3 regions of the Kitasatospora sp. NPDC018058 genome follow, and region 1 is predicted to be linked to each of the others. Evidence: riboswitches for the same ligand, from Rfam matches in the RefSeq annotation. Region 1 holds a riboswitch; each other region holds the start of a gene.
What was found. A riboswitch is a leader RNA that binds a small molecule or an ion and turns the genes downstream of it on or off. The one in region 1 is predicted to bind magnesium.

Region 1 (5,655 bases):
ACAGCGGGGCGTCGCGGAAGCTGCGGGAGACGGAGCGCTCGACGCCGGCGGCCTCGCCGATCGCGTAGCTCGCCGAGAGCGGCACCACCGCGCCGGCCAGGGCGGAGGCGCCCAGCAGCCCGAAGGCGAACAGCAGCTCGGCGCCGTGCCCGGCGACCGGCTTGAGGGCCTCGGCGGCCTGCGCGGCGGACTCCAGCGGACCGGTGCCGCCGATCGCGGCGGCGGTGGCGATGATGATGGTCAGGCTGATCACGCAGGCGAACACGGCGCCGAGGACGGCGTCGGCCCGGATCAGCTTGTAGTCGGCGGGCTTGGCACCGCGGTCGACCACGCCGGCGGCGGCGTAGAACTGCATGTAGGGGCTGACCGTGGTGCCGATCAGGGCGACGGCCAGCAGGATGAAGTCCTTGCTGGGCTCCACGTGCGGCACGACCAGGTGCTCGCCGACCTGCCCCCAGTCGGGGTGGCCGAGCACCATGGCGACCGGGTAGGCGAAGAACGCCAGCGACATCACCAGGAAGATGCGTTCGGCCCACTTGTACGAGCCGAACAGCACCAGCGACCAGAGCAGGACGGCGGACGGCGGGATGACCGCCCACTTGGGCACGCCGAGCAGCTCGAACGCGGCGCCGATCCCGGCGAACTCGCTGACCACCAGGCCGGTGTTGGCCAGCAGCAGGCAGAAGACCGCGAGGGCGGTCAGCCGCAGGCTGAACTGCTCGCGGATCAGCGCGCCCAGGCCCTTGCCGGTGTGGGCACCGAGCCGGACGGCCATCTCCTGCACCATGACCAGGGCGACGGTGACCAGCACCATGAAGAACAGCGTGCCGTAGGTGAACTGGGAGCCGGCGCTGGCGTAGGTGGCGATGCCCGCGGCGTCGTTGCCGGCGTTGGCGGCGACCAGGCCGGGGCCGGCCACCATCGCGACGGCGGCCAATCGGCGGAGGCCTCTTCGGCGGCCGGAGCGCCCCGGGTCGGACGGCGCGGACGCCGCGGCGGCGGCGTCCGGTCCGGTGTCGAGGGTGTCGAGGTCGCGGGTCACTTGAGGAGCCTCCGGAAGTGCAGTCGCCCACGCTCGGGCAGGAGCGAGTCGAGGATGTCGTCGGCCAGGACCCGGCCGAGCGGGCGCCCGGAGTCGTCGACCACGAGCAGGGAGGTGGCCCGGGCCGCGACCAGCTGGTCGGCGGCCTCGGCGAGCCGGGTGTCGGGCCGGACGGTCACCGGCGGGCCGAACTGGTCCAGCCAGGAGACGAGGTCGCCGATCACCGAGGTGTCCTCGGCCACGGCCAGATCGAACAGCGGGATGTCGGCGATCAGCCGGCCGTCGTCGTCCAGCACCGTGACCGCGTCGATGTCGGTGCGGTGCTCGGCCTGCGCGGCGAGTTCGGCCCGCACCTGGGCGACGGTGTGCGCGGAGCCGGCGGTGACCAGCAGGGTGGTCATCGCGCCGCCGGCGGTGCCCTCGCGGTGGGTGAGCAGGGAGCGCAGCTCGGCCGCCTCGGGCTCGGGCATCCGGGCCAGCAGGGTCTCGCGCTCGCCCGGGGCGAGGTCGCGCAGGGCGTCGGCGGCCTCGTCCGGTTCCATCTCGTCGACGAGCCGGGCGGCGTGCTCCGGGGGTACCTCGCGCAGCAGGTTCTCCAGCTCGGCGGGTTCCATCTCCTCCAGCGCGTCCGCGGCGTGCTCCGGCTCCAACCAGCCCAGCAGCTGCTGGCGCTCGTGCCGGCCGAGGTCCTCCAGGATGTCGGCGAGGTCGGCCGGGCGCAGCCGGTGCAGCGCGGAGCGGGAGGCGCGCAGCCGCACCTCGGCGGGCCCGTGGGTGGCCTGCTCGCCGAACGGGGCGACGGACTGCCAGTCCAGGACGCGTTCCGGGGTGGGGCGGATCTGCCAGCGGCGCGGGCCGAGCCGGCGCAGCAGGGTGGGCAGCGAGACGTCGACCCCGACCAGGACGGTCCGGGCGGCGAGCGGGGCCAGGTAGAGGTCGGCGGCGCGGGTGACCTGGACGCCGTCGACGTCGACGAGCTGGTGGTCCAGCACGTCGCGGGCCAGCAGGACCTCCCCGGGCCGGCGGTTGAACTCGCGCAGGTCCACGCGGGCGGTGCGCAGCCGGACCTGCCCGGTCTGGATCCGCTCGACGGCGTCGGCGGCGATGAAGGTGCGGCGGCGGCCTATTCGGATGATCAGTCCGGTGACCGGCGGGTACGGCTCCGCCCCGTAGAGGCGCGCGACCACGTCGACGACGCGGCCCACCTCCTCGCCGGCCTGGTTGGTGGCCGGGCCGCCGACCAGCCCGGCGACGGAGACCAGCGAGGAACGGACGGTCCGGGAGACGGCGGTACGGCGCTCGGCGGCGACGGTGCGATCGCGCAGTCGGGCCGTGGCGGACGTGAGCAGGGTGGTGGCAGCCATGGTGGGGACCCCCTCGCCCCGACAGGACGGGGCAGCGGGCCGCCCGGCGGCACGTCACCGCCGACCCCGACCGCGGCGCCGGTTCCAGGCATGCGCCGGGGCCTCCCGCGTCAGGACGGACGGGAGGGCGGAGCGGCCGGACCGCATCGGTCAGGGAAGGAGGGAGCGCCTCGGGCGGCGGAAGGACGGCGAGGACGACATCGGGAAAGGCTGACTATGGCCAGGACTTCCGTCCATCACGCCTCCTCCCGGTCTCGGCCGCGCATCGTGGTCGCGGCGGCACGGCAGGGGGAGACCGACGTCAATGCCCGGGCACCCCCACTCGTCAGAGCTTTGGCACTCCACGGCGTGTCCCTGGTCGATCCCGACGGGAAGCCACTTGGGGTCACCCCTTGAGCCGGGGAGACCTGTCCTGATCCGGAGCGTCTCTCGACGGGTGGGATCAGTGGCCTGTGTCCGTGAAGACGCCTCACCGAACGAGGTGTCTGTTCAAATCGGCCCCAGGATAGGACCTGAAGGTGCTCGCAGCGTAATCCTTGACCCGAGCTTGACCCGGGCCTGACCTGCGGGGGAGCCGCCGGGGCGCACGGCCGGGGGCGCGCAGCGGTGCTCCGGCCGACGGCGGTGGGGGCCGAACTTCCCCGTGGGCGGCCCCTGGTGACGCTGATTCCGACACCGAGGGGAACCCGCCTGCCGCCCGCCGTCCGCGACGTGGCCGCCGTCGCCGCGCTTCCGTCCGGTACGGCGTGCGGCAGCACCGGACGACGAACCGGGTGCTGATCCCGGCCGGGAGTCCGTCCCCGAAGGTCAGCGCCGGCCGAACAGCCGCCCGAGCCAGCCGCCGGACGCCCGCTCCTTCGGTGAGCACGCGCACCGCTGGGACTTGGGCACCCCGGCCAGCACCTGTTCGACGTGCATCCCGCACCCGGCGTAGGTCGGCTTTCCGCAGGTGCGGCAGACGACTCGACGGCACATGCCGTGCTCCCTTCCTCGGCCCCCGGTGAATGGACTGACACGACCAATATACCCCCGCCGGTATTCACCCCTTCGGGCCTCGCCGGCGCCGCTCCTTCGGGGCGTTCTCCCGGCGCGGACGGAAACCGCCCGAGGCCGTTCCGGCCCCGTGGATGCAGGGCGGCCGTCCGGCTCTCCGTTGGGGGCGGGAGACGGCGACCGCCTGTGCGCTTTCCGTTGACGACACCCCGGCGCGGCATGTGAAATGACACATGTCACCGATCACATGGGTCAAGGGCTCATGGGTCGAGGCCCGAACCCGAGCCCTCGGCCGCGATTTTGAACGTTCAAATCCCCGGGTTCAACCCCCCACGGCCGGCCGGCTGCCCCCGTCAAACCACGTGACGCAACGTCATTCCCCCACACCCCCACTCCCCACAGGAGCACCCGTGCGCCTCCTTCCCCACCGCCTCGCGGCACCCCTGCTCGCGCTGGCACTCGCCACCACCGGCCTCGGAGCCCTCAGCCTCGGCGCGGCCGCTCCGGCCGCCGCCCTGGGCAACGGCAACGCCCTCACCCCGCCCATGGGGTGGAACTCGTGGAACTCCCTCGGCACCGAGGTCACCGAGGACCAGGTCGTCCAGACGATCGACTTCATGGCCGCCAACGGCCTGGTGGCGGCGGGCTACAACACCGTCACGATCGACGACGGCTGGTCGCTCTGGCACCGGGACGGCCAGAGCACCGACTTCGTCCGGACGCCGAACGGCTCGATGCAGCTGTACGACGCCGCCGGGAACCCGGTCACCGGGACGGACGGCACCGGCAACGACCCCACCTCCGGCCACCTGATCCCGCGCCCCGACCACTTCCCGTCGCGGACCGTCGACGGCCGGACCGTCAACGGCATCCAGTTCCTGGCCTGGTACGCCCACAGCAAGGGCCTGAAGTTCGGCCTCTACGCCACCGACACCTACGAGACCTGCCAGATGCACCCCGGAAGCCTCGGCCACGAGAGCACCGACGCCGGCGACTTCGTCTCCTGGGGCGTCGACTTCGTCAAGTACGACGACTGCCCCTACGGCCCGCAGATCACCGGCCCCGACGGTCACAACTACTACACCCAGGGCGAGGGCAGGGAGCTCACCCGCTCCATCTACGCCCGCGTGCAGACCTTCCAGCGGGCCCTCGACGCCGCCTCCGCCGGCCAGGGCCGCCCGAAGGTCACCCTCAGCGTCTCCGCCCAACCCGCCCACACCGGTGTGCCCTACCTCCTCGACCCGGCCGACCCGGCCCGCACCGACCCGGTCGTCCAGGCCGCCGGGACCGCGCCGTTCACCGCGCCCGGCTACGCCCCGACGGGCGTGTGGTGCGGGCAGGTGGCCAACCTGTGCCGGATCGGCGGGGACCGCGACAGCGAGCTCGACGGCGTGCTGTGGAACGGGCAACTGCAGACCGCCCTTCAGTACCCCGGCAACGTGCGCCCGGGCAGCTGGAACGACCTCGACATGATGTTCACCGGCTGGAACGACGTGTACGGCCTCTACGGCACCAGCGACACCTGCACCTGCCACAAGCCGTTCACCGACGACGAGTCGCGCACCGAGACCTCCGTCCTGTCCATGCTCGCCGCGCCGTTGATCTCCGGTGCCGACCTCCGTACCGCCGGGCAGTCGCAGCACAGCGCGAACGGCTACACGTGGTCCACGGGCATCGGTGCGTCGAGCCTCGCGGTCCTCAAGAACGCCGACGTCATCGCCGTCGACCAGGACACGCTCGCCAAGCCCGCGACCCTGGTCGGGGCCAGGCCGGCAACCGCGACCGCGCCGGTGGTGCTGAAGCGGCAGCTGGCGAACGGGGACACCGCCGTGCTGTTGGTGAACCAGGACCCGAACAACTGGCAGACGGTCGGCAGCGACCTCACCTCGCTGGGGCTGACCGGCGGATTCACGTACAAGGAGCTGTGGACCGGTGCCACCGGCACGGTGGCGGCCGGTGGCACGGTCGGCGGCACCTGGGTCGCTCCGCACGGCGTCGCGATGTTCCGGCTCACGCCGCAGGCCACGACCGCACCGGCGGCGGTCGTGGGCGACGGGAAGTACCACGCGCTGAGCGCGGGTGGTACGGGAGGCCTGGTCCTGGAGGTCGGCGGCACGTGCGGCTCGCCGCTCACCTCGGCCGCCGACGTCAACACCTGGTGGCCCACGCACACCTCCGAGCAGTGGACGTTCACGAGCAACCCCGACGGCACCGTGCGGATCGGCGACAACTGCGACACGGCCACCCAGGTCCACA
Region 2 (5,655 bases), on a different contig from region 1:
CCAGGGCGAAGCCGAGGAAGACCACGTTGCCGGTCATGTTGGCGACGAAGACGTGCCCGAGTTCGAGGTAGCTGACCGCGTCCACCACCCCGGTGACCACGGTCAGCACCAGCAGCATCGGCACCAGCGGCCCGTGCTCGGGGTCGGGTTTCAGCATCGGGCCTCCCGGCGGCATGAGTGACGGTCCTTCCGTTCTACTCCCTCAGGCCAGCGCCGGGCTGCCGGGCTCCTCCGAGTCCTCGTCCAGGCGCCAGTGCAGGTCCCGTACGCCGGGCTCCAACGACAGCCGGGTGACGACCTGCTCCAGGGCCGGGGTCACCTGCCCGGTGATCGCCACGGTGGCCCGCAGGTTGGTGGTGTCTCCCTCGTCGGAGCGGCGGGCGCGCAGGCCGGTGGGGGCGAGGCCGGAGGCGGCCAGGGCCTGGAGCAGCAGGGCGCGGATGTGGGTCTCGGCCTTGCGGTCGCACTCCAGGTGGACGACGGCCCGGCAGGTGGAGTCCGGGTCGCTGCCGGACTGCGGGGCCCGGTCGAGCAGTCGGCCGGCCGGGCGCAGCACCAGGTGGACGGCGAGCACGGCGAGGGTGCCGAGGACGGCGAGCTCCAGCTTGCCGGAGGCGGCCAGTACCCCGACGGCGGCCGAACACCACAGCGTGGCGGCGGTGTTGAGGCCGCGCACACCGGCGCCGTCGCGCAGGATGACGCCACCGCCGAGGAAGCCGATGCCGGAGACGACGTACGAGGCGACCCGGGTCGGGCTGCCGGTGTCGCCGACCGCCTCGCTGTAGAGCACGAACAGGGTGGCGCCGGCGGCGACCAGGGCGTTGGTGCGCAGGCCGGCCATCCGGGCCCGCCACTGGCGCTCGACGCCGATCAGCGCGCCGCAGGCGACGCCGGTGGCGAGCCGGACCAGGAACTCGACGGTGGTCAGGGTGTGCACGACGGCACCTCCTTCGGAGAGAACGCGGGGAACACGGGGAAAGGGGGCGGACGGGTGGCGAGCGGCTGCCCACCACCCGTCCGCGGGGGCTGTGATCGGCGACTCAGTGGCCGAGCGCGGTCTGGACGATCTTGATGATCACCATGACCATCGCGATCAGCAGGTAGGCCCGCAGGGCGCCCATGCCGACCTTGCGGGCGGTGGACATCACCGGCTTGCCGAGGGTCTCCAGCGGGGGCATCCGCCAGTTCTCGCGGCCGGTGCGGTCATGGGGGCACCCCTGGCCGGAGGCTGGGTGAAGGTCCTCCTTGGTGCCCCGGCGGCCGAAGGTGAAGAAGTACCCGGCGACCAGCACGCCCGTCACGCCGCAGCCGGCCATGATCCACAGGATCGCGTCCGAGCTGATGTCCGGCCAGACCACCGCCGCGGTGAGGATCATGGACAGCATCACCAGGACACCGACCACCGCCGAGGTGAAGGCGTTGGTCCTGGGCCCGTTGACCCACGGGCCCAGCACGGCCTTGTCGTTGCAGAGCAGCAGCAGGAAGACGGTGGCGGAGGGCAGCAGCACCCCGGCCAGCACCTGGACGAACTGGGTGATCAGGCCCTGGGTGTAGTCGGTGGACAGCAGGGTGATCGCGGCGGCGACCGCCACCAGGCCGGCGTACACCGCGTAGAAGCCCTTGGCGCCCTTGACCCCGCGGTGCAGCGAGTGCCTGATGCCGAACACGTCGCCGATGGCGTAGGCGGTGGACAGCGACACCGCGAAGGCGCCGATGATCGAGGCGTCCAGCAGCGCGATGGCGAACAGCACGCCCGCCAGGCGGCCGGCCTTGTCCTCGATGCCCTTGGCCACGGCGGCCGCGTCGGAGAACCGGCCGAAACCGTCGGTGCCCGCGAAGGCCGCCGCCGTGAGTCCGATCAGCGCGGCCGCGCCGACGATGACCACGACGATCCCGATCCACAGGTCGGCCTTCTCGTACGTCATGAAACGCGGGGTGATCCGCTTGTCGATGACGTACGACTGCTGGAAGAACAGCTGCCAGGGGGCGACGGTGGTGCCGACGATCGAGATGATGACCATCATGACGGCCGCGAGCTGGCCGGACCCGCCGGGCAGGGTGGGCGTCACGAAGTCGTGGGCCATCTGCGAGGTCCCGGGGTGGACCATGAAGTAGATCGGCACCAGCAGCAGCGAGCCGGCGCACAGGGTGACGGCGACGCGCTCGAAGCGCTGGAAGGAGCCGGTGAAGGCCGAGGCGATGATGATCGCCGCCGCCAGCACCACCGAGGCCGCCTTCGGCAGGCCCAGGTACCCGGCGGCCAGCGTGACGCCGATGAACTCGGTGACCAGGGTCAGCGCGTTCAGCAGGAAGAGGTCGATGACGCTGAACGCGCCCCAGAACCTGCCGAAGCGCTCCAGGATGAGACGTGCGTGGCCGACCCCGGTGACCGCGCCCAGGCGCAGCACCATCTCCTGGTTCACGTACAGCACCGGGACCAGCATCAGCAGCGTCCACAGCAGCTGGGTGCCGTAGTTCTGCCCGGCCTGGCCGTAGGTGGAGAAGGCACCCGCGTCGTTGTCGCCGACCATCACGATCAGACCGGGGCCGATGATCGCCAGCAGGGTCTTGAGCCGGGCGGAGAGGCCGTGGCGGGGGGTGGTGTCGTCGAGTCGGATGGTGCCGAGCGCGCCCTTGATGTCGCCCACGTGGGCGTCGTCCAGGACGGCGGAGCGGGTGGCGGCGGTAGCGACGGGGACCGTGGAAACCTTCGGGTCCAGCATCACGTTGGTCATGGCGGGGCCTCCCTGCCCCCTACCTTGAGGGGGCGTCAGGGGGCACGCAGCAGCGATCCCCCCTGCGGGCGCACGCCATCGCCTCCGCACGGCGGCGCTGAGCGGCGGCGGCCGTACGGACATGACGATGCGTCAGGCTCTTTGCGTCGAGGCGTGGTTGAGTGCCATGGAGGCACGACCGAGCCCCGAGCGAAGCGCCGGGTGAACGCGCAGGGAAGGTTGCTACCGCGTGCCGGACGTGTTCGAGAGCATGCGGGGGCAGGGGCGACTGTGGCCCGGACTAGGGCAGCCCATGTCTCTCGCCTCCTCCCGGCCGGGGGCGCACCGTCTGTGCGCCGCATCACGACACGGCAAGGAGCACACCGGTCGAGATGGACCGGTACACCCCAACTCGTCAGAGCTTTGGCACTCCACGGCGTGTCCAGCCTGTCCGGCCGGAAGCCACTTGGGGTCAACCCTTAAGTCGGGAAGACCTGTCCTGAACCTGGGCGTCTCTCGACGTCGTCGGGTCAGTGGCCTGTGTCCGTGAAGACGCCTCACCGAACGAGGTGCCTTTTCAAACCTCCCAAAGCATAGACCCGCCCGGCGGGTCCCTCTCACCTTTTCGGCCGATCTTCGACACCTTTGTAGAACCTTGACCAAGCCCGACCGCCCCACTCTCGCGCGTTCGGCATATATAGTTCACCGACATATACAGCTGAACAGCTCACGAGGGGGAAGTGTTGTCCCACACCGGTCCGACCTGGTCCGAGCCCGTCCTGCGACTGGCCGGGGTCTCCCGGGTGCACGGGCGTGGCGCCGCACAGGTGCACGCCCTGCGCGGGATCGACCTGACCGTGCACGCCGGCGAGTTCGTCGCCGTGATGGGGCCGTCCGGCTCCGGGAAGTCGACCCTGCTGACCCTGGCCGGCGGGCTGGACCTGCCCAGCGAGGGCGAGGTACTGGTCGAGGGCGTCGCGCTCGGCGGCCTCAGCCGGGGCAGGCTCGCCGACCTGCGGCGGCGCTCCGTCGGCTACGTCTTCCAGGACTACAACCTGATCCCGGCGCTCACCGCCGCCGAGAACATCGCCCTGCCGCGCGAACTCGACGGCGCCCCGGGCCGCACCGCCCGCCGGGAGGCGCTGGCCGCGCTGGAGGAGCTGGGCATCGGGGAACTCGCCGACCGCTTCCCCGACGACATGTCCGGCGGCCAGCAGCAACGCGTCGCCATCGCCCGGGCGCTGATCGGCGAACGCCGGCTCGTCCTCGCCGACGAGCCGACCGGCGCGCTCGACTCGGCCACCGGCGGTGCCGTCCTCGCCCTCCTGCGCGCCCGCTGCGACGCCGGGGCGGCCGCCATGATGGTCACCCACGAGGCCTCGCACGCCGCCTGGGCGGACCGGGTGGTCCACCTGCGCGACGGCGCCGTCGCCTCGGAGACCGCCGGACGCCGCTCCGGCCGCTGCCCGGCGGCCGTGCACCGCGCCAACTCGCTCGGCCAGGTGACGCGTTGAGGATCGGAGCAGCGAAGGTCGCGCTGCGCATCGCCCGGCGCGACGCGCTGCGGGCCAAGGGGCGCAGCGCCCTCATCCTGGCCATGGTCGCGCTGCCCGTCCTCGGGGTCACCGGCGCCGACGTGGTCCACCGCAGCGGGCAGCTCACCCCGGACGAACGGGTCGAGCGGGTACTCGGCGGGGCGGACGCCCTGGTCACCGGGCTCAACCCCGGCCGGACCGTCGAACAGGCCCCGATCGCCGAGGACGGCGCGTTCGCGGTCGAGCCCAAGCCCGGCCGGCAGCCCACCGCCGAGCAGCAGCGGGCCGCGAGCACCGACCCGGCGGCCCTGGTCAGCTCACTACTGCCGCCCGGCAGCGTGCTCACCCCGGCCCGACCCGGACCGGAGACCGGCGCGACCTCACCCGAAGGCCTGGTCCGCACCCTCACCGCCGAGGCCGACCTCGCCGACCCGGTCTGGCACGGCCGGCTGAACGTCGTCGAGGGTCGCGCCCCGAGTGCCCCGCACGAACTGGCCGCCACCCGGGCCTTCCTGGACCACGCCGGGCTCTCGCTCGGCGGCACCACCACCGTCCAGGGACTGGAACGGACCACCTTCACCGTCACCGCCGTGGTGGAGCACCCGGACGAGCTCGGCCGGGTCGAACTCGTGGCCCGGCCAGGCGAGTTGCTCGACCCGCTGGCCGCCGCGGCGGAGCCCCGCCGCCCCGCCGCCGAGCACGCCCCGGACGCCCGCAACGCCTGGCTGGTCCACCTGCCGAGCGGAATCAGCCTCGACTGGGCCGCCGTGCAGCAGTTCAACGCGTACGGCTACACCCTGACCGCGCGCTCGGTCGCGCTCGACCCGCCGCCGTACGGGGCCGTCGCCTACTACCGCGACTCCGCCCACGACAGCGACCCGGCCGCGGGCAACAGCACCAAGGTCGTGGTCGCCACCGTCACCGGGATGGCGCTGCTGGAGGTCGCGCTGCTCGCCGGGCCCGCCTTCGCGGTCGGCGCCCGCCGCTCGCGCCGCCAGCTCGCCCTGCTCGGCGCGGCCGGCGGCAGCCGGGCCCACGTCGGCGCGGTGGTGCTCGGCGGCGGACTGGTCCTCGGCGTGGCCGGGGCCGCGCTCGGCGTCGCGCTCGGCACCGGGCTGGTCGCCGGGCTGCGGCCGCTCATCGAACGGGTCGGCGGCGCGCGCTTCGGACACCTCGCGCTGCCCCCGCTGGACCTGCTCGCGATCGCCGGGATCGGGCTGCTCACCGCGCTGCTCGCGGCCGCGCTGCCCGCCTGGCAGACCGCCCGCCGCAGCGTCACCGCCGGGCTCACCGGGCGCGACACCGTCCGGCCGCCCAGCCGGGCGGTCACCCTGCTCGGCGTGGCGCTGATCCTCGGCGGCGGCGCGATCGCGATGTACGGCGCGGGCGCGGTGCAGCGCGGCCTG
Region 3 (5,655 bases), on a different contig from region 1:
CAAGGCCAGCCTGGACGCGGTGCGCACCACCGCGCCCTGGAGCGTCGCCGAGGACGACCTGCGGGTCACCCCCGAGCTGTTGTCCGCGCTGCCCGACCGGCTGCGCGCGGCCCAGAAGATCTTCGACAGCACCGGCGGCCTGCACGCGGCCGGGCTGTTCGACGCCGAGGGCCGGCTGCTCTGCCTGCGCGAGGACGTGGGCCGGCACAACGCGGTGGACAAGGTGGTCGGCCACGCGCTGCGCGAGGGCCTGCTCCCGGCCCGCGGCACGGTGCTGATGGTCAGCGGCCGGGCCTCCTTCGAACTGGTCCAGAAGGCCGTGATGGCGGGCGTCCCGATGCTCGCCGCCGTCTCCGCGCCCTCCTCGCTGGCGGTGGACCTGGCCGAGGAGAGCGGGCTGACCCTGGTCGGCTTCATGCGCGGCGACTCGATGAACGTCTACACCCGCGCGGACCGGATCGACGTGCGCGACGACGACCACAGCACCCGGAGCGACCGGCCGGTCATCAGCACCTGACGGTCACCGTGCCGAGGGGCTAGTCGGAGGGCTGGGGCGTCCAGCGGTGCAGGCCCTTGCGGTCGTAGTAGCGGGTCATCGCGAAGCCGAAGGCCACGGCGAGCACCGCGCCGACGGCGATCATGGTCCAGCCGCGGGCCAGCCCGGCGTCGCCCCGGGCGTCGAAGAAGATGATCGCCCGGATGCCGTCGCTCAGCTGGCGCATCGGCTCGAAGACGCCGAGGAAGCGGTAGAAGTCGGGCACCGCCTGGAGGGGGACGGTCGCCCCGGAGGAGGGCAGGGCCAGCGCGATGAAGACGAACATCGACACCAGCTGCCCGATCCCGCCGAACGCGGCGTTGATCGCCTGCACCCCGAGGCCCACGGCGAGGCTGGCGCAGTAGGCGAACAACCAGAGCATCGCCTGGTGCGGGGCGTCCATGCCGAGGATCCCGACCGTGCAGAGCAGCACCAGGCTGGTGGTGAGCAGCATGATCCCGGCCGTCATGACCATCTTGAGCAGCAGGGTCTGGGTGCGGTCGATCGGGACGGTGGGGCGGCGGGTGTGCCAGGGGCCAATCTCGCTGTCGCTGTAGCCGAGCGCGCCGTCGACGCCGTTGTGGATGATGTTGCCGCCGATGAAGCCGGTCAGCACGGCCAGCAGGGTGTAGTAGAAGGCGCTCAGGCCGAGGCCGCTGTGGCTGCCGATCGGGTGGCCGACCTTGGTGGCGACGGCGATCGGGTCGGCGAGCAGCAGCCGGGCGGTGGCGCCGGTGTCCGGGCCCCGGGCGCCGGAGGCCGGTACGGCGGCCAGCAGTTGCCGGCCGGCCGTGACGGAGGCCTGGTGGGCGGCGTTCTGGGCGATCTGCGCGGCCATCGAGGAGCCGAGGCTGCCCAGGCCCGGGTTGGTGAGGACGGTGAGGGTGGGCCGTTCGGTGGCCCCGCCGGTGGCCAGCTTGGTGACGGTGGCGGTGAAGTCCTGCGGCACGAGCAGCGCGCCGTAGACCTTGCCGGAGGCGAGCAGGTCGCCCACCCCGGCGGCGTCCGTCTGCCGCCAGTTGACGGTGTCGTCGGGGGTGCTGGCCACCACCGCCCGGGTCAGCTCGGTGCCGAGGTTCACCGTCCGTCCCGGTGGCGGCGGGCCCTGATCGGCGTTCACCAGGGCGATCGGCAGCCGGTGCAGATTGCCGGTCGGGTTGATGATGCCGCCCATGTAGAGCAGTGAGAGCACCACGGCCACCAGGCCGCACAGGATGCTCGGGAAGAGCCACAGTTTCGGGTGCCGGGCGAGTGCCAGCGCCCTCGCCTGCCGGGGAGCCCCCTGAGAGCCTGCGGTCGCCATGCCACCCCTCGGGTAATGGCCACGACCTGGTGCCGCTGCCGGGTACGGCGGGAAGTCGTTCCGTGGCGGCCTCGCGGTCAAACCCACGTCACCCGGGTGGGTGCCACACCTCCAAAAAAGGTAAAGGTTCTACCAAGTGCGCAAGTATCGAACTCCGGGCGCTCTATGCTTCTGGAGGTTTGAAGAAGGCACCTCGTTCGGTGAGGCTTCTTCACGGACACAGGCCACTGATCCGACGACGTCGAGAGACGCCCAGGGTTAGGACAGATCTTCCCGACCTAAGGGTTGATCCGAAGTGGCTTCCAGCGCCGAAGGGCGCTGGACACGCCGTGGAGTGCCAAAGCTCTGACGAGTTGGGGTGAACCGGCGGTCGCTTCATGCGCCGGCGAACTCCTTGCCGCGTCGATGACACGCACCACGGGGTGCGTCGGCCGGGAGGAGGCGAGAAACATGGATTGCAGTAGTCCGGGCCACAGTAGCCCCTGCCCCCGCCTGCCCTCGCACACCTCCGGCACGCGGTAACAGCCTTCCCTGCGCGTATATCTGACGTCGCATCAGCACCGAGCACCACGCACGCGGCTCCGCCGCGCCCGTACGTCCCCGTACGGGCGCACCGCCGCGCGCCGATGCGCCGTGCCCGCACGCAGGGGGAATTGCTGCTGCGCGCCCCCAACCACCCCACCTGCCAGGGGTTCACGGGAGGAACGTCATGACCACCAACGCCACGCTCAACTCCAAGGTTCCGCCGCCGCGTTCAGCGGTGCTGGACGACGCCCACGTCGGCGACATCAAGGGCGCCCTCGGCACCATCAAGCTCGATGACGACGCACCCCGCCAGGGCCTGTCAGCGAGACTCAAGACCCTGCTCGCGATCGTCGGCCCCGGTCTGATCGTGATGGTCGGCGACAACGACGCGGGTGCCTTCTCCACCTACGGCCAGGCCGGGCAGAACTACGGCACCCAGCTGCTGTGGACGCTGCTGATGCTGGTCCCGGTGCTGTACGTGAACCAGGAGATGGTGCTGCGCCTGGGCGCCGTGACCGGCGTCGGCCACGCCCGCCTGATCCTGGAGCGCTTCGGCAGGTTCTGGGGCGCGTTCAGCGTCATCGACCTGTTCCTGCTGAACGCGCTGACCCTGGTCACGGAGTTCATCGGCGTCACGCTGGCCGCCGGCTACCTGGGCCTGCCCAAGGTGGCCTCGGTGGTGCTGGCGGCGGCAATCATCATCGCCTCGGCCTTCACCGGCTCCTTCCAGCGCTTCGAGCGCGTCGCCATCACCCTGTGCGCCGGCTCGCTGCTGCTGGTGCCGATCTACTTCATGGTCCACCCGAAGACCTCGCAAATGGCGCACGACTTCGTGGTGCCGTCCATGCCGGGCGGCTCGGGTGAGCTGGCCGCAGTGATGCTGGTGATCGTCTCGATCGTCGGCACCACCGTCGCCCCGTGGCAGCTGTTCTTCCAGCAGTCGTACGTCATCGACAAGCGCATCACCCCGCGGTTCATGAAGTACGAGAAGATCGACCTGTGGATCGGCATCGCGGTCGTGATCATCGGCGCCGCCGCGATGATGGGCCTGACCGCCGCCGCGTTCGCGGGCACCGACGGCTTCGGGCAGTTCTCGGACGCGGGCGCGGTCGCCAAGGGCATCGAGGACAAGGCCGGCCACCTGGCGGGCGTGCTGTTCGCCATCGCGCTGCTGGACGCCTCGATCATCGGCGCCTTCGCGGTGTCGCTGTCCACCGCCTACGCGATCGGCGACGTCTTCGGCATCAAGCACTCGCTGCACCGCGGGGTCAGGGGCGCCAAGGGCTTCTACGGCATCTACGCCGGCCTGGTGGTCGCGGCGGCCGCCATCACCCTGCTGTCCACCGACTACACCCAGGGCCTGATGACCCAGTTCGTCCAGGTGCTGGCCGGGGTGCTGCTGCCCTCCGCCACCGTCTTCCTGCTGCTGCTCTGCAACGACAAGGCCGTGCTCGGCCCCTGGGTCAACGGCCCCAGGACCAACGCCTTCACCGCCGCCGTGGTCAGCGTCCTGGTCACCCTCTCGCTGATCCTGACCGCCGCCGTGGTCTGGCCGGACATCAGCTCGGACGCGATCCTGTGGATCATGGCCGCCTGCGGCGTGACGGGCGTGCTGGTCGCCGGGTACTTCTTCACCTTCGGCCGCCGCGGCACCAAGGAGGACCATCCCCCAGCCTCCGGCCAGGGGTGCCCCCATGACCGCACCGGCCGCGAGAACTGGCGGATGCCCCCGCTGGAGACCCTGGAGAAGCCGGTGATGTCCACCGCCCGCAAGATCGGCATGGGCGCCCTGCGCGCGTACCTGCTGATCGCGATGGTCATGGTCATCATCAAGGTCGTCCAGACCGCCCTCAACCACTGAACGGTCGACTCGACCACTCGGTACGCCACTTCACCCCTTGCCCCGTCACGGAGGTGACCAGCCACGGCCACCGTCACCGCACCGGACGGGACCACCCGGCTGGAAGCCTCCTGGCACCCCGGGCACTGAACCGACCGACCCCATCAGCCGAAGGAGCACCGCCATGGCCGTGCGCTACCGCAGGCTCGACGCCGTCTTCTCGGACCACGCCCCCGCCCGGCGCCCGATACCCGAACCGCAGTCCTCCACCGACCCGGACAACGGCCTGGTGGTGAACGCCGAACAGCGCACCGTCACCGTGGACGGTCAGCAACTCACCATGCCGTACCTGGAGTTCGAGCTGCTCGCGCACCTGGTCGGCAACCCGCTGCGGGTGCACTCCCGCCGTCAGCTGATGGAGACGGTCTGGGGCCGGCCGGACACCGGTGACACCCGCACCATCGCCACCCACATCGCCCGGATCCGCCGCAAGCTCGGCCCCGGCCACCGGGAGGCGATCGCCACCGTCCGGCAGATCGGCTACAAGTACGACCCCCGGCTGGTCCGGGCCGCCTGAGGCCGCCTGACCGACAGGGCCGCCTGACCGACAGCCACCCGGCCAAGTCATCGGAGGAGGACACCGCATGACCAGAACCGCCCTGTTCCCCCGGACCGGCAGAGGGACCGCCCTGTGCGGCGTCCTCCTCCTGCTCGCCCTCCAGGGCCTCGCCGTCGGCGTCGCGCCCGCCCCGCTACGGCTGTTCCTGTCCGGGGTGCTCATCGGCGCCTCGGTCGTCGGGCTGCTGCTCGCCCTGCTGCTGGCCCACAGCCGGCAGCGGGCGGGCCTGGCGGGAAAGGCCACCCCGGACGACGACGCCCAGTGGTTCAGCGCCCGCTCGCTGGAGGGCTTCCCCATGGAGCAGGTCCGCCCGCTCCTGCTGTCCCCCGGCGCCCCGGGCCTGAACCGGCTCTACACCGCCTGGGTGTTCGCCACCCACGGGCACGATCCGCAGTGGATCGCCCACCACCTCGACCTGCCCTCCCCGACCGCCCGGCTGCTGGTCACCGCGGCCCGGCAGCACGCCACGTCCACCCCGACCGGAAGGAAGCCGCGGTGATCACGGCCCTCGACCACGTCCAGCTCTCCGCCCCACCCGGCAGCGAGGCCCTGCTGCGCGCTTTCTACGGCGACGTCCTGCAGATGGCCGAGCTCCCCAAGCCCCAGCCGCTGACCGGCCGCGGTGGCTGCTGGTTCGCCGCCGACGGCGGCCGGGTGCGGCTCTACCTCGGCATCGAGGAGCGCTTCCGGCCCAGCACCAAGGCGCACCCCGGGATGGCCGTGTGCGAGATCGACGAGTTCGCGCTGCGGCTCGCCGAACTCGGCGCCCAAGTAGTCTGGGACGAGAGCCTGCCGCCCCGGCGGCGCTTCTACACCACCGACCCGGTGGGCAA

Region 2: linked by a shared signal. The riboswitch ahead of ACH4E7_RS24075 (NRAMP family divalent metal transporter) and the one ahead of ACH4E7_RS12960 (magnesium transporter MgtE N-terminal domain-containing protein) in region 1 are both predicted to bind magnesium.
Region 3: linked by a shared signal. The riboswitch ahead of ACH4E7_RS29900 (NRAMP family divalent metal transporter) and the one ahead of ACH4E7_RS12960 (magnesium transporter MgtE N-terminal domain-containing protein) in region 1 are both predicted to bind magnesium.

Annotation. Positions count from the first base shown of each region.
Region 1 covers NZ_JBIRFA010000007.1:306,496-312,150, forward strand. The annotation lists gene ACH4E7_RS12955 (NRAMP family divalent metal transporter) at 1-1,042, opposite strand, end outside; gene ACH4E7_RS12960 (magnesium transporter MgtE N-terminal domain-containing protein) at 1,039-2,406, opposite strand; M-box (ykoK) riboswitch at 2,716-2,894, opposite strand; gene ACH4E7_RS12965 (hypothetical protein) at 3,214-3,381, opposite strand; gene ACH4E7_RS12970 (alpha-galactosidase) at 3,810-5,655, shown strand, end outside.
Region 2 covers NZ_JBIRFA010000017.1:21,862-27,516, reverse strand. The annotation lists gene ACH4E7_RS24085 (YoaK family protein) at 1-157, opposite strand, end outside; gene ACH4E7_RS24080 (MgtC/SapB family protein) at 203-937, opposite strand; gene ACH4E7_RS24075 (NRAMP family divalent metal transporter) at 1,041-2,735, opposite strand; M-box (ykoK) riboswitch at 3,114-3,290, opposite strand; gene ACH4E7_RS24070 (ABC transporter ATP-binding protein) at 3,458-4,228, shown strand; gene ACH4E7_RS24065 (FtsX-like permease family protein) at 4,225-5,655, shown strand, end outside.
Region 3 covers NZ_JBIRFA010000025.1:24,201-29,855, reverse strand. The annotation lists gene fdhD (formate dehydrogenase accessory sulfurtransferase FdhD) at 1-517, shown strand, start outside; gene ACH4E7_RS29905 (DUF3533 domain-containing protein) at 537-1,838, opposite strand; M-box (ykoK) riboswitch at 2,024-2,203, shown strand; gene ACH4E7_RS29900 (NRAMP family divalent metal transporter) at 2,548-4,224, shown strand; gene ACH4E7_RS29895 (winged helix-turn-helix domain-containing protein) at 4,388-4,780, shown strand; gene ACH4E7_RS29890 (hypothetical protein) at 4,848-5,321, shown strand; gene ACH4E7_RS29885 (glyoxalase) at 5,318-5,655, shown strand, end outside.